3 regions of the Rhodococcus sp. NPDC059969 genome follow, and region 1 is predicted to be linked to each of the others. Evidence: riboswitches for the same ligand, from Rfam matches in the RefSeq annotation. Region 1 holds a riboswitch; each other region holds the start of a gene.

Region 1 (4,691 bases):
ATTTTGGTGCGAAGAAAACCGTTTGTTTGTCCAGTTGGACAAACGGGACGAGTCGGATCCTGGCAAACTCGCTGTTTTTTACCAGTTAATTACCAACTTTCCATTCTTTTGACAATTCCTTCAATTGTTTGCGTTGCTACGGAATGGATCGGTTGTCATTCCGACCAAATCCGCGACCGACTCGAGGACGATGGTCGGGCGGTACGGGTAGAGCTCCACCGACGCGCGGGTCGAGATTCCGGTCATCACCAGAATCGTCTGCAGTCCGGCTTCGAGGCCGCAGACGATGTCGGTGTCCATGCGGTCGCCGATCATCAACGTGTTGGCCGAATGTGCGCCGATGGACCGCAGGGCGGACCGCATCATCAAGGCGTTGGGCTTGCCGACGTAGTAGGGATCGCGTCCGGTTGCCTTGGTGATGAGAGCGGCGACCGAGCCCGTGGCCGGGAGAGAGCCGTCGCGCGACGGTCCGGTGGCGTCGGGGTTGGTGGCGATGAACCGCGATCCACGCTCGACCAGGCGGATGGCCGTGGTGATCGCCTCGAAGGAGTACGTGCGCGTCTCTCCGAGGACGACGTAGTCGGGGTCGCTGTCCGTCAGGACGTAGCCGATGTCGTGCAGTGCAGTGGTCAGGCCCGATTCACCGACCACGTAGGCGCTGCCGCCCGGACGCTGGTTGGCCAGGAAGGTCGCGGTAGCGAGCGCTGACGTCCAGATCGACTTCTCCGGGATGTCGAGTCCCGAATTGAGGAGGCGTGCTCGCAGGTCACGCGGGGTGCGGATGGAGTTGTTGGTGAGCACCATGTACGGAATGTCGTTCGACGCCAGTTCTGCCAGGAACGTGTCTGCTCCGGGTATCAAGTGCTCCTCGTGGACGAGAACCCCGTCCATGTCCATGAGGTAGGTCCAACCGGTCTGATCGTCTGTTCTGGTCATATCTCCAGTATGTGCGGGTGCCGCCAGATGTGGGCGGTCAAGCGAGAAGACGCCACAAGCCGATCAGGCCGACGACGACAATCGTGTATCGCAGTGCAGTGGGGGACAGGCGTCGTCCGTAGCGGGCGCCCAAAACGCCGCCACCGAGTGAGCCGACAGCGATCAAACCCGCTGCTGCCCAATTGATCTGGTCGAAGGCCAGAGTGATGTACATTCCGGCCGCGACGATGTTGACGAGCAGTGAGAGCAGGTTCTTCGCGCCGTTCATGCGCTGGAGGGTTTCCGGGAGGATGGCACCCATCACACCGATGAGGAGGATGCCCTGCGCGGCGGTGAAGTAGCCGCCGTAGATGCCGACGGCAAAGGTGCCCGCGGTCAGGAGCATCAGCCTCTTGGTGGACAGCGTCGTCTCTTCGGTGGAACGCTTCTTCGCCCACGCCTGGATACGTGGCTGGAGGAGGACAAGTGCGAGAGCCAGGATCAGCAGCACCGGAACGATGGTCTCGAACAGTTTCTCGGGTAGGTGCATGAGCAACCACGAACCAAGGAGTGCGCCGGCGAGCGACGCGGGAATCTGCCACTTCAAACGATCCCACTGCCCGGACAACTCACGCCGGTATCCCCACGTGCCCGAAACCCCGCCGGCGACGAGCCCGACCGCGTTGGACATGGTCGCGGTCACCGGCGGCATCCCGAAGGCGACCAGGGTGGGAAACGTGATCAGCGTTCCACTGCCGACGACGGCATTGATCGCGCCCGCACCGATGCCGGCCAACAAGATGAAGAAAGCGTCGATTCCACTCACTCCGCAGACGGTACGGCAGAGGAAAAGTCAGTCCGGACGGCGGTCCCGGTCTCGATTCGAACACTCCATTGAACACGGCGACCAAGGTTTCGGACACCGTTGAAATCAGTGCGATTTCAACATGAAGCGACCTTCATTTCCCTTGCAGTGCAGGGAAATACAACATTTGACGACTCGGGATTTCGCGTCTAGTCTTTGCTCACCATCCAGAGCGACCGAGAGACCTGGCTCGTCGACGTCGCAGCAACCCCCCGAGTGATCGGGAGCGGGTGCTACCGCCAGGACCGATGGAAGGCATCACATGGGTTCCACTTCGCACGCTGCGCACAGGCGTCGTCACATCGATCTGTGCCGCACCGCTTCGTGTCACTGTCTCTGACCTCACTGTCACCGACCGAACTGTCGTCGTCTTCGCAACTCGAGTACGCCACCTCGAGAACACAGCTGCGTTCCCATTTCCCGAAAGGTCTATTCGTGATGTCCACTCCGTCAGGTAGTGCGCCGTGAGCGCGCCCACCGATGTCCGCCCCGAAAAGTCGGTGGCCGAGCCGCAGCTTCCCGACTCGGAACTTGTCGTTGCTCGTACCTGGCACCCGTTGCGCTGGGTGATCAGCGCGGTCGTGCTGGTTTTGCTTGCTCAATTCATTCACGGCCTCGTCGTCAACCCCGGCTGGGACTGGCCGACGTTCGCGCAGTACTTCACCGCGAAATCGGTGCTTGCCGCGTTGTGGATGACGATCAAACTGACCCTGTGGGGGACGATCCTCGGATTCGGGCTCGGTGTTTTCCTGGCACTCGGCCGGTTGTCGAAGAACCCGGTCCTGCAGGTGATCGCCTGGACCTACATCTGGGCCTTCCGCTCGATTCCGCTCATCGTGCAGCTGCTCTTCTGGTTCAACATCACGTACCTGTACCAGACCCTTTCTCTTGGAATACCTTTCGGACCGGAGTTCTTCACCTTCCAGGTCAGCGGTGTGATCGGCGGATTCACTGCAGCAGTCATCGGTTTGGCACTGCACCAGGCCGCGTACTCGGCCGAGATCATCCGCTCCGGAATTATCTCGGTGGATCACGGTCAGATCGAAGCAGCTCACTCGCTAGGTATTCCGCGCAGTCGCCAGTTCTTCAAGATCATTCTCCCGCAGGCGATGCGGGCGATCCTCCCCAATGCCGCCAACGAGGTCATCGGACTCTTCAAGGGAACGTCCATCGTCTCCACCATGGCGATCGCCGAACTGTTCTACCAGGTGCAGGTCATCTTCGGCCGCAACGGACGAGTTGTGCCCCTGCTGATGGTCGCCACAATCTGGTACATCATCCTCACGACGTTGCTCTCGATCGGTCAGTACTACGTTGAGCGCCACTACGCACGTGGATCCGCCCGAGCCCTTCCGTTGACTCCGATCCAGAAGGCGCGCAAGAAGTTCGAAGAGATTCGTGACGCGCGTCTCGATATTCCGAGAGGTGCGACCCGATGACCGCAGAATTGGCCGAAGAGACGGTGTACGCCGTCGAAGCGCGCGGAATCCACAAGTCGTTCGGCACGCTGGAAGTACTTGCCGGCGTTGATCTCCTGGTTCGCAAGGGCGAAGTGACCGTCATTCTCGGACCGTCCGGTTCCGGTAAGTCCACCTTGCTGCGCACCCTCAATCACCTCGAGAAGGTCGACCGCGGGACCGTACGGATCGACGGAGAACTGATCGGATACCGGCGCAAGGGAAATCGACTTCACGAACTGCGTGACCGCGAGATCCTGAAGCAGCGTTCACATATCGGATTCGTGTTCCAGAACTTCAACCTGTTTCCGCACCTGACTGCGCTGGAGAACGTGGTGGAAGCACCGCTCTCGGCCCAGAAACGAGACCGTGACGAGGTCTACCGCGAAGCCCGTGCTCTGCTCGAGCGAGTGGGAGTGGGAGACAAGGCCGACGAGTATCCCCGCCAGCTCTCCGGTGGCCAGCAACAGCGCGTAGCGATAGCGCGAGCGCTAGCACTGCGTCCGGCTGTGATTCTCTTCGACGAGCCGACGTCGGCGCTCGATCCCGAGTTGGTCGGCGAAGTCCTCGAAGTTCTTGCCCAGCTTGCCCGCGACGGCGCCACCTTGGTGATCGTCACGCACGAGGTCGGATTTGCTCGGGAGGTGGCGGACACCGCGGTCTTCATGGACGGCGGCGTCATCGTCGAACAGGGCCCGCCGTCGCAGGTGATCGACAATCCGGTTCACGAACGGACCAAAGCGTTTCTCTCCCTCGTCCTCTGACGCGACCCAGACTCATTCCCGGAAGGAAAAATTGATGTTCTCCCCATCCCGTCGCGCGACTTTTCTGATCTCGGCTCTTGCCACCGTCGGACTGCTCAGCGCTGCGTGCAGCAGCGCTGACGCCGAGTCCGACGGCGCCCAGGTCACCGCGGCCGCGGGTTACAACCTCACCGCCGACCAGAATCGCATCACCACCGACAAGGTGGATGCCATCGCCGCCGAGGTTCCTCAGGACATTCGTGATCGCGGCACGCTGCGAGTCACCGGTAGTGCCGGTTCCGCTCCGCCGCTTCGCTTCTACGCCGACGACGACACCACCCTCATCGGCTCCGAGACAGACTTCGCCTACCTGATCGGTGACGTTCTCGGTTTGAAGGTCGACCTGCAGACAGCGGACTGGGCACAGAACTTCGTCCGCATCGACTCCGGCGAGGCCGACGCCTTCCTCTCCAATGTGACTGTCACAGAGGAGCGTAAGGAGAAGTACGACTTCGCCACTTACCGACTCGACACCCTCGCCTTCGAAGCGAAGAAGGGCGCCGGGATCTCCATCAAGGAACCCAAGGACGTCGCCGGCAAGAAGATCGCCGTCTCCTCTGGTACCAATCAGGAAGCACTGCTGGTCAAGTGGAGTGAGCAGAACGTCGCGGCCGGCCTGGCGCCCACCGACATCTCCTACTACCAGAACAC
Region 2 (4,691 bases), on a different contig from region 1:
GGCCGTGATCCTGTCCGCGCGGACGTCGTCGTTGATCTTAAAGAACCAGGCGCGTTTTCGGCAGTGGTTCGAGACTTCGATGTCGTGGTGAACGCGTCGGGTTTCGAGGACGTTCGCCTGGCCGAAGAAGCGGTGCGTAGTGGGGCAGCATTTGTCGACGTCACGGCGACCTCGAGCTACTGCGAAGAATTGGAAGCGGTCGACGGACCCGTTCTGATCGGCGTCGGCTTGGCGCCGGGGTTGACGAGTGTCCTCGCAGCAGCGGCGCACCGACTCGGCGACGGGCCAGTGGACATCGTGATCGGACTTGGCGGCGGAGAACTACACGGGCCGGCCGCGACGGCGTGGACCTACGGGATGTTGGGCACCCGCTTTCCCGACGCTGACGGTCGATCGATCCGGAACTACACCGGGATGAAGACGTTTCGGATGCCGGCCGACGCGACCGGGTACCGCACCGGTCCTGCTGTGCGGGCAGATTTTTCGGACCAGCATGCGTTGACGCGCGACCTCGGCGTGCCGGTCAGGACGTACCTGCGATTGGATACGTCCGCTGCGACGCTCGGGCTCGCCGTCATGACGTGGGTACCCGCGCTCCGGAAGGTAGTACCGAAGAAGCTGTGGGGCTCGGATCGTTGGGTCGCGATGGCCCGAACGGATAACGGTCCGGCGCTGTGGGTTTCGGGGCGGAGCCAGTCGGCAGCGACGGCAGCTGTCGCCGCGCGCGCCGTGCAATTGATTCGAGACCGAACAATCTCGAAGCCGACGTGGTATCACTCGGTGGAGACGGCAGAGTCGTTGCAAGCGGCTGTTCCCGGTCCATTCCACCTGCAGAAGGGCGCACCATGAATACATCGTCCGCCGACACACGTCGGGTCGCTCTGGTCACCGGAGCCGCCTCGGGAATCGGTAGGGCCACCGTCGAACTGTTCGTCTCACGCGGGCATGCAGTTGTGGCCGTCGATGTCTCCGAACGCGGACTGGAATCTCTGAATCGACTCGACGGCGTCGTCACGGTGGTCGGTAGCGTCACCGAGGAGCAGGTCAACAAGGCGGCCGTCGATACCGCACTCGAACGTTTCGGCCGACTCGACGCTGCCGTCTTCAACGCCGGGACCGGAGGCACACCTCCGCTGGAGTCTCCCGATGCCGTCGAGAATGCCGACCGCATCATCGGCGTCAACCTTCGGGGTCCCATCCACGGACTACGGGCCGCGATTCCGGCCCTGCGCGCAAGCAAGGGTTCTGCCGTTTTCACGGCCTCCGTCGCCGGCCTGCGGGGCGATCCAGGCAACTGGGCATACAACGCCACCAAGGGCGCACTCGTGAATCTGGTGCGCGCCTTCGCAATCGACTACGCCGGCGTCGGCGTTCGGATCAACGCCCTCGCGCCCGGTCTGACCAGGACCGGTATCACTGCGAACGTTACCTCCGATCCGGCGGTGCTTTCCGCTATCGAGCGACGAATCCCTCTGGGCCGCTTCGCTGAACCTGTGGAACAGGCAGAGGCGATCTGGTTCCTCTCGTCCCCCGCGGCGAGTTACATCACCGGCACGACACTCGTCGTCGACGGGGGCCTCGATGCCAATCTCGGCATCCTTCCGTTGCCGGGCCAATCGCTCTGAACCTGGCCGTTCCGTGACGACCGGACCAGATCGACGACCAGCCGCGGGTAATTGACGGGTTCAGGGGTGGGCAAGCCAAAATTGCTGACATGTCGGAGATTTGGCGCGAGCATGGAACAGCTCTCTCACTCACGCTGAGTTTAATTCGTGTTTACTCTTATGTGCCGCCTTAGACTTTTAATCGGTCATGAGAATCAGTGACAAGCTCCGGCTCGCTGGTCGGCAACCCTTCGATGCGACGGGGTGCCCCGGATGACGACCAGGCCGACGGGCACCCCCGTTCGGTCAGCGCTGGCTTTGAAAGAGCCCTTTGTAGAGAGCGAATACCTTGACTCGTGTTCTTCGACGCGTTGGTGCGACCGGAGCTGTGGCGGTTACCTTCGCGATACTGTTGACCTCCTGCTCGTCCAAGGCAGACAGCACGCCGTTCGACGAGAATGCGACGCCGGTTTCAGGCGGCACGTCCACGTTCGGTCTCAACTCCGACGTCGATTGCGTCGATCCGCAACAAACCGGCAGCTCCGTGGCGGCGCTGGTCTCACGAAACGTGGTGGATTCCCTCGTCGCACACGGCGAGAACAACGAGTTCACACCGTGGTTGGCTAGTTCCTGGACCGAATCCGAGGACGCGAAGCTGTACACCTTCACCCTGCGTGACGGCGTCACGTTCTCCGACGGAACTCCGGTCGACGCGGAGGCCGTGAAATTCAACTTCGATCGTGTTTCCAACCCGGCGACCAAGTCGGCGTACGCCAGATCGCTTCTCGGACCGCTCGATACGGTTACGGTGGTAGACGCGAATACAGTCAGCGTGGCGTTCACCGCGCCGTACCCGTCGTTCCTGCAGGGTGCTTCACTGCCGTTCCTCGGCATTCAGTCGCCGACGCATCTGCGCTCGACCGACAACGCGAACTGCACCACTCTGGTCGGGTCGGGGGCCTTCACCTTGGGCAACTACACCAAGGGCGTGGGATTCGAGTTGAATCGCCGAGACGACTACAACTGGGGCCCCGGATACGCCAAACATCAAGGTGCAGCCTATTTGGAGAAGCTGAATTTCCGCATCTTGCCCGAAAACGCCACGCGTCTCGGCTCTCTGGAGAACGGCGAGGTCGATGCCATCGCGGCCGTTCCGTCGGCGAATGCGCCGCAAGTGGACAAGGATCCGAACCTCCGTCTGATCAAGTACGAGAACCCAGGTATCAACTACAGCATCTTCCTCAACACCCAAGCCGCACCGTTCACGGATATTCGTGTGCGACAGGCTTTCCAGAGTTCGCTCAACTCCACCGACCTGGTCAAGAGCGTCTACTTCGACCAGTTGCGACCTGCCGACAACATCCTCGGACCGAAGACGCCGTACTACGACGCTACCGTCGCCGGCAACTGGGGATACGACGCCGACAAGGCGAATTCGCTTCTCGACGAAGCAGGTTGGACATCACGCGATTCCGACGGGTACCGGACCAAGGACGGTAAACGTCTGAGCATCCGATTCCCCTACGATTCGTCCAGCTACTTCGCCGAGAACGCGCCCCTGCTCGAGGCTTTCCAGGATCAGGTCAAGAAGGATGTGGGATTCGACTTGGTCATCGAGCCCGTGGACACCGGAACGCTGTCCGATCGTGCGGCGAAGGGTGACTACGAGGCGGCAGCATTGTTCTTCGTGCGACCGGAACCCGATATTCTCCGCACCGTATTCTCCAGCGCATACGTACCGCCGAACGGTGGTGCATATGCACGCGCCGTCGACCCGGAACTCGACGCCAATCTCACCCGGGCCGCTTCCGTTCCCAACGGCCCGGAGCGCGAGGCGATCTACTCGTCGATTCAGCATCACGTCATCGACTCGGCGTACGTCGTTCCCGTCTACGTCCAGGCGTACCGCCTCGGCACGAACAACAATATTCACGGAATCTCGTTTGCCACCAACGCCTCACCGCTCTTCTACGATGCTTTCCTCACCAACTGAGCAGCGTCGACGCGCGGCAACCCTGTCGCGGCTGATCGTCGCCAAGATCGGTGCCGCGGTTCTGGTGGTGTGGGGCGCGGGCACTCTCACCTTCATCGCTCTGCACACCATCAAGGGTGATCCGGTGAACATCATTCTCGGCGGCGATTCGGTGGTCCGTCCGAGCGACCGCGAAGCAATTCGCGTCTCGTATGGACTGGACCGGCCGATCGTCGTCCAGTACCTCACCTATCTGAAGCGGGTGTTCACCGGCGACCTCGGAAACTCGTACCAGCTGCAAAGGCCGGTGACGGAGGTTCTGGGAGAACAACTCTGGCCTACCGTCGCGCTCGCCGTACCTGCCGTCGTGCTTGCAATCGTGATCGCCTCGGCGCTCGCACTGCTGACCGCCGGCCGACCGCGTCTGCGGACTGTCGCGTCGGGGTTCGAGTTGCTGTCCGTGTCGGTGCCCACGTTCTGGATCGGTATTCTCCTGCTCTGGATCTTCGCTTTCGCCCTCGACTGGTTCCCGGCCTCGAGCGCCAAGACCGACATCTCTCTCGTTCTGCCGATCATCACTCTGGCTCTGCCCATCGCCGGTTTGTTGTCGCAAGTTCTCCGGGACGGGGTGGAGGATGCACTTGCGCAGCCGTTTGTCGTGACTTCCCGCGCTCGCGGGGCCTCCCGTGCCACGGTCCTGCTCAGACACGCCTTCCGGCACGCTCTGCTGCCCGCCACCACCCTCGCCGCCTATTTCGTCGGGGCGACACTGGGTGGTGCCGTGCTGACCGAAACCGTCTTCGCACGACCAGGTCTGGGACGTGTCACACTCCAGGCGATCGGAGCGAAGGACATGCCGGTCGTGTTGGGGATCGTTGTCCTCTCTGCACTGGTGTTCATCGTGGTCAACACGCTTCTCGATCTGTTGTACGTGGTAATCGATCCGCGCCTGCGAAAGGGCTGATTCCGTGGCCACTCTCACCGCTGTACTGCGGCGTCCGTCGTTCGTCTTCCGAAACAAGCAGGGCCCGAGCCTCGGTACGACGCTCGCTCTGCTCTTCACTGCGATCGCTCTCGTGGCGGTCGCGGCACCGTCACTGCTCACCGGTGTCGAT
Region 3 (4,691 bases), on a different contig from region 1:
GACGCCATGAACCGTTCCTTCTCCTCCTGCTTCGGTGTGAGCGCCTCACCGGACGGCAGGTACAGGCTCGCGACGGTCAGATCCGCGAAGTCGGCTTCGATGTATCGACCGGCTTCGAGAAATTCGTCGTCTCCGTGACCGATCCGCACCGCGTCGGGTTCGGTGCGTGAGAGCACCGCGACTCCGTTGCGTCCCTTCGCGGACGGCTCGGCCGAGACCAGGAACCATCCGTTGCCGAGCGCTGGCTCGAGGGTCTCACGAAGCTGATCGTCCGACGCACGCGTTTCCTGAAGGCAGATGAAATACGCCGACGTCTTCTCCAGCCAATCGAGCATGCCCTTGCGGGCCGCTGCTCGAACGCCGTTGACGTTCACGGACGTGATGGTGTGGGGAGCAAGAATGTGGGAGTCAGCAGTTTGTGGCACGGCAAGCACCGTAGCCGATTCCACCGACGCGGATCGGCGCCCAGGTCAGCGCACGGCCCTACGCTGCAGAATCACTGCAATCGCCAGCACGGCAAGACCCGCGACCGCCAGCAAAGACCCCACTGCCGCCGGCGCCGTGTACCCGTAACCGGCCGCGATCACGACGCCGCCGATCCACGCTCCGAAGGCGTTGGCGATGTTCAGCGCGGCGTGATTGAGAGACGCAGCCAGGGTCTGAGCGTCCTCGGCGACGTCCATCAGCCGTGTCTGCAGACCTGGAACCATCGAGGACCCCGCGAGGCCGATGAGGAAGACGAAGATCAGTGCCGTGTAGGGATTGCGCACAGCGATCACGAAGACCGCGAGGATCACCACGAGGGATCCCATCGACAAGAACAGGCCCTTCATCAGGGCACGATCCGCGAGGTATCCGCCGACGAAGTTACCGGCCACCATGCCCAGTCCGTAGAGCATGAGTGCCAGGGGAATGAACGAAGCGCCGAGCCCGGACACGTCGGTGAGCGTCGTACTGATGTAGGTGTAGACGGCAAACATGCCGCCGAACCCGACCATGCCCACGATCAGCGTCATCCACACCTGGACGCGGCCCAGCGCTCCGAGTTCGGTGATCGGATTCGTCACCGGCATGCCGTCCAAACGCGGAATCCAGACGAACAGCGAAGCAACGGTTGCCACCCCGATCACGGCGACCAAAGCGAAGGCGCTGCGCCAGCCGAGTGCCTGACCGATCCAGGCGGCGACCGGTACCCCGATCACGTTGGCCACGGAAAGACCCATCATGACCATCGCCACGGCCTTGGCGCGTTTTCCCGGTTCGGCCAGGTGAGCTGCGACCAACGCGGCGACTCCGAAGTACGCGCCGTGCGGCAATCCGGCGACGAAGCGAGCCATCATCAGCGTCGTGTACGAGGGAGCGAAAACCGAGGCGGCATTGCCGACGGTGAAGGCGACCATGAGCGCGATCAACAGTGTGCGGCGCGGTACCCGTGCGGTGAGAGCAGCGATCAGCGGAGCGCCGACGACAACCCCGAGCGCGTACGCGGAGATCACGTGACCTGCGATGGGTTCCGAGACGCCGAGCCCGGATGCCATTTCCGGGAGCAATCCCATGGCGACGAACTCGGTGGTGCCGATACCGAAACCGCCGAGGGCGAGAGCGAGCATCGCCGGACCTCTGGTGGAACGAACCCCGGGTGTCGAGGCGTCAGAACGGGAGAGGGTAGACGAAGTCACTGATCAATTGTGATCTCACACCTGGTTGAACTTCCAAGTGAGAGCGGGTGAGTTCACTCACGTGAGACCGCGAACACAAATGGGACGCCCGGTTTCCCGGACGTCCCATTCGAAAGGTGAAGCGGTGAATCTACTTCGCGGCCATGGCCTTCTGCAGGTTCACGTCGAGTGCGCCGAGGAACTCCTCGGTGGTCAGGTAGCCCTGATCGCCGCCGACCAGCATCGAGAGGTCCTTGGTCATCTGGCCGCTTTCGACGGTCTTGATGACAACGTCTTCGAGCGCCTGCGCGAAGCCGATGACCTCAGGGGTGCTGTCGAGCTTGCCACGGTGCTCGAGCCCACGGGTCCACGCGAAGATGGACGCGATCGGGTTGGTCGAGGTGGGCTTGCCCTGCTGGTGCTGACGGTAGTGACGCGTCACGGTGCCGTGAGCAGCCTCTGCCTCACAGGTCCGTCCGTCCGGCGTGAGCAGAACCGACGTCATGAGGCCGAGCGAGCCGAAGCCCTGGGCCACGGTGTCGGACTGGACGTCACCGTCGTAGTTCTTGCATGCCCAGACGTAGCCGCCCTCCCACTTGAGTGCGGAAGCGACCATGTCGTCGATGAGGCGGTGCTCGTAGGTCAGACCTGCGGCATCGAACTCAGCCTTGAACTCGGTCTCGTAGATGTGCTGGAAGATGTCCTTGAAGGCACCGTCGTACGCCTTGAGAATGGTGTTCTTGGTGGACAGGTACACCGGGTAGTTCTGCTGCAGACCATAGGTGAGCGACGCGCGAGCGAAGTCACGGATGGAATCGTTGAAGTTGTACTGCCCCTGAACGATGCCGCCGTTCTCGGGGAAGTTGACCAGTTCGTGCTCGATCGGTGCGCTGCCGTCCTCGGGCGTGTAGGTGATCATCACCTTGCCGGGGCCGGGGACCTTGAAGTCTGTGGCGCGGTACTGGTCGCCGAATGCGTGACGGCCGATGATGATCGGCTTGGTCCAGCCCGGAACGAGTCGCGGAACGTTGGAGATGATGATCGGTGCGCGGAAGATCGTGCCGCCGAGAATGTTGCGGATCGTTCCGTTCGGGGAACGCCACATCTTCTTGAGACCGAATTCCTCGACACGTGCCTCGTCCGGCGTGATCGTGGCGCATTTGACGCCGACGCCGTGCTTCTGGATCGCGTGCGCTGCGTCGATGGTGACCTGGTCGTCGGTCTCGTCGCGGTACTCGATACCGAGGTCGTAGTACTCGAGGTTCACATCGAGATACGGATGGATCAACTTGTCTTTGATGAACTGCCAGATAATGCGCGTCATCTCATCGCCGTCGAGTTCGACGACGGTGCCCTCAACCTTGATTTTGGACATGGGTGCTTCGCGTCCTCCTAGGAAGTTTCCCTGGTTACACGGTTGCGGTCACACTTTGTGAGTGGGTCCGCGAACGGTTCGATTATCAAACCTAGACGGTGTGGACTGATCTCGGGAGATGAGTCCCAAACAAGACAAGCGTACTGCTAACCCGTGAGGCCGCAACCGGCAGGTCCACTCACCGGTCTCTACTCACGAGTAACTTTTGCCTGCTAGTGGGCTACGTCGCTCTGCCGCGCGTGCGGTTGCGGCTCACATTTCGCCCCGTGTCAGGACTGCGCTCACTTCCCGGTAGAATCCGACTTGGTCATGAGTGCCAGCGTCAAGCCCCGGCTCGCTGGACGGCAACCCTCCAACCGCGGTGGGGTGCCCCGGGTGATGACCAGGTTTCCCGACGTGGATCTGCTCGCGCAGTTCCACCGCAATTCGGGTGACAAGCGCGGGTCCGACAGGGACGGACCCCAGACCGGGCCGAGCCCCACGGAGGTATTTCAGTATGTGTCGCACTTGTAGATAGACCCCAGCACGGGGCGGCGATCATTCGCCCCCGTCCGACATCTATCCGTCAGACCACTGGAGTGAACAAATCATGACCGACAACACAGCCGACGCCGCAGCAGCTTCGGATCCGACCGCGAACTGGTCGTTCGAGACCAAGCAGGTGCACGCCGGGCAGACAGCGGACACCGCCACCAATGCGCGCGCTCTGCCGATCTACCAGACCACCAGCTATGTCTTCGACAGCACCGATCACGCTGCCGCACTGTTCGGGCTGGCCGAGCCGGGCAACATCTACACGCGAATCATGAATCCGACGCAGGACGCCGTCGAACAGCGGATCGCCGCCCTCGAAGGCGGAGTCGCCGCACTCCTCCTGTCCTCGGGTCAGGCTGCCGAGACCATCGCGATCCTCAACATCGCCGAGGCCGGCGATCACATCGTCTCGAGCCCGTACCTGTACGGCGGCACGTACAACCTCCTGCATTACACACTTCGTAAGCTGGGCATCGAAGTCACGTTCGTCGAGGATCCCGACGATCTCGAGCAGTGGCGCGAAGCCGTTCGCCCGAACACGAAGGCGTTCTACGGCGAAACGATCGCCAATCCCAAGAACCACATCCTCGATCTACCTGGCATCTCGTCGCTGGCCCACGAGAACGGTCTTCCGTTGATCGTGGACAACACCGTGGCGACGCCGTACCTGCTCCGCCCACTCGAGCACGGCGCCGACATCGTCGTTCACTCCGCCACCAAATACCTTGGTGGACACGGCACCGCGATCGCCGGCGTCATCGTCGACGGTGGCACCTTCGACTGGACGCAGGGTCGCCACACCAACTTCACCACCCCGGATCCCAGCTACCACGGCGTCACCTTCGCGGACCTGGGTGCCCCGGCGTTTGCACTCAAGGCGCGCGTCCAACTGCTGCGCGATCTCGGCTCCGCCGTGGCACCGTTCAACGCGTTCCTCATCGCGCAGGGCATCGAGACCTTGAGCCTGCGCATCGAGCGCCACGTATCCAACGCACAGAAGGTCGCCGAGTTCCTCGACGGCCACGGCGAGGTGGCCTCCGTCTCCTACGCGGGACTCCCCTCCTCACCGTGGTTCGAACGTGGAAAGCAGCTGACGCCCAAGGGGACCGGCGCCATCGTCACCT

What was found. Region 1 has a riboswitch for S-adenosylmethionine ahead of ACFWAD_RS25640 (putative leader peptide). Riboswitches for the same ligand answer to the same signal wherever they lie in the genome.
Region 2: it holds a riboswitch for S-adenosylmethionine, as region 1 does, so the genes downstream of both, ACFWAD_RS02140 (ABC transporter substrate-binding protein) here and ACFWAD_RS25640 (putative leader peptide) in region 1, are expected to answer to the same signal.
Region 3: it holds a riboswitch for S-adenosylmethionine, as region 1 does, so the genes downstream of both, ACFWAD_RS15445 (bifunctional o-acetylhomoserine/o-acetylserine sulfhydrylase) here and ACFWAD_RS25640 (putative leader peptide) in region 1, are expected to answer to the same signal.

What each region holds. Positions count from the first base shown of each region.
Region 1 covers NZ_JBHWUF010000012.1:37,849-42,539, forward strand. Annotated here, with positions in the region: gene ACFWAD_RS25630 (HAD-IIA family hydrolase) at 121-936, opposite strand; gene ACFWAD_RS25635 (sulfite exporter TauE/SafE family protein) at 974-1,741, opposite strand; SAM riboswitch class I at 1,941-2,035, shown strand; gene ACFWAD_RS25640 (putative leader peptide) at 2,043-2,120, shown strand; gene ACFWAD_RS25645 (amino acid ABC transporter permease) at 2,245-3,219, shown strand; gene ACFWAD_RS25650 (amino acid ABC transporter ATP-binding protein) at 3,216-4,001, shown strand; gene ACFWAD_RS25655 (ABC transporter substrate-binding protein) at 4,036-4,691, shown strand, end outside.
Region 2 covers NZ_JBHWUF010000001.1:456,598-461,288, reverse strand. Annotated here, with positions in the region: gene ACFWAD_RS02150 (hypothetical protein) at 1-849, shown strand, start outside; gene ACFWAD_RS02145 (SDR family NAD(P)-dependent oxidoreductase) at 846-1,625, shown strand; SAM riboswitch class IV at 1,809-1,922, shown strand; gene ACFWAD_RS02140 (ABC transporter substrate-binding protein) at 1,954-3,597, shown strand; gene ACFWAD_RS02135 (ABC transporter permease) at 3,578-4,540, shown strand; gene ACFWAD_RS02130 (ABC transporter permease) at 4,545-4,691, shown strand, end outside.
Region 3 covers NZ_JBHWUF010000004.1:348,504-353,194, forward strand. Annotated here, with positions in the region: gene ACFWAD_RS15430 (exodeoxyribonuclease III) at 1-434, opposite strand, end outside; gene ACFWAD_RS15435 (MFS transporter) at 471-1,679, opposite strand; gene ACFWAD_RS15440 (NADP-dependent isocitrate dehydrogenase) at 1,810-3,033, opposite strand; SAM riboswitch class IV at 3,339-3,479, shown strand; gene ACFWAD_RS15445 (bifunctional o-acetylhomoserine/o-acetylserine sulfhydrylase) at 3,623-4,691, shown strand, end outside.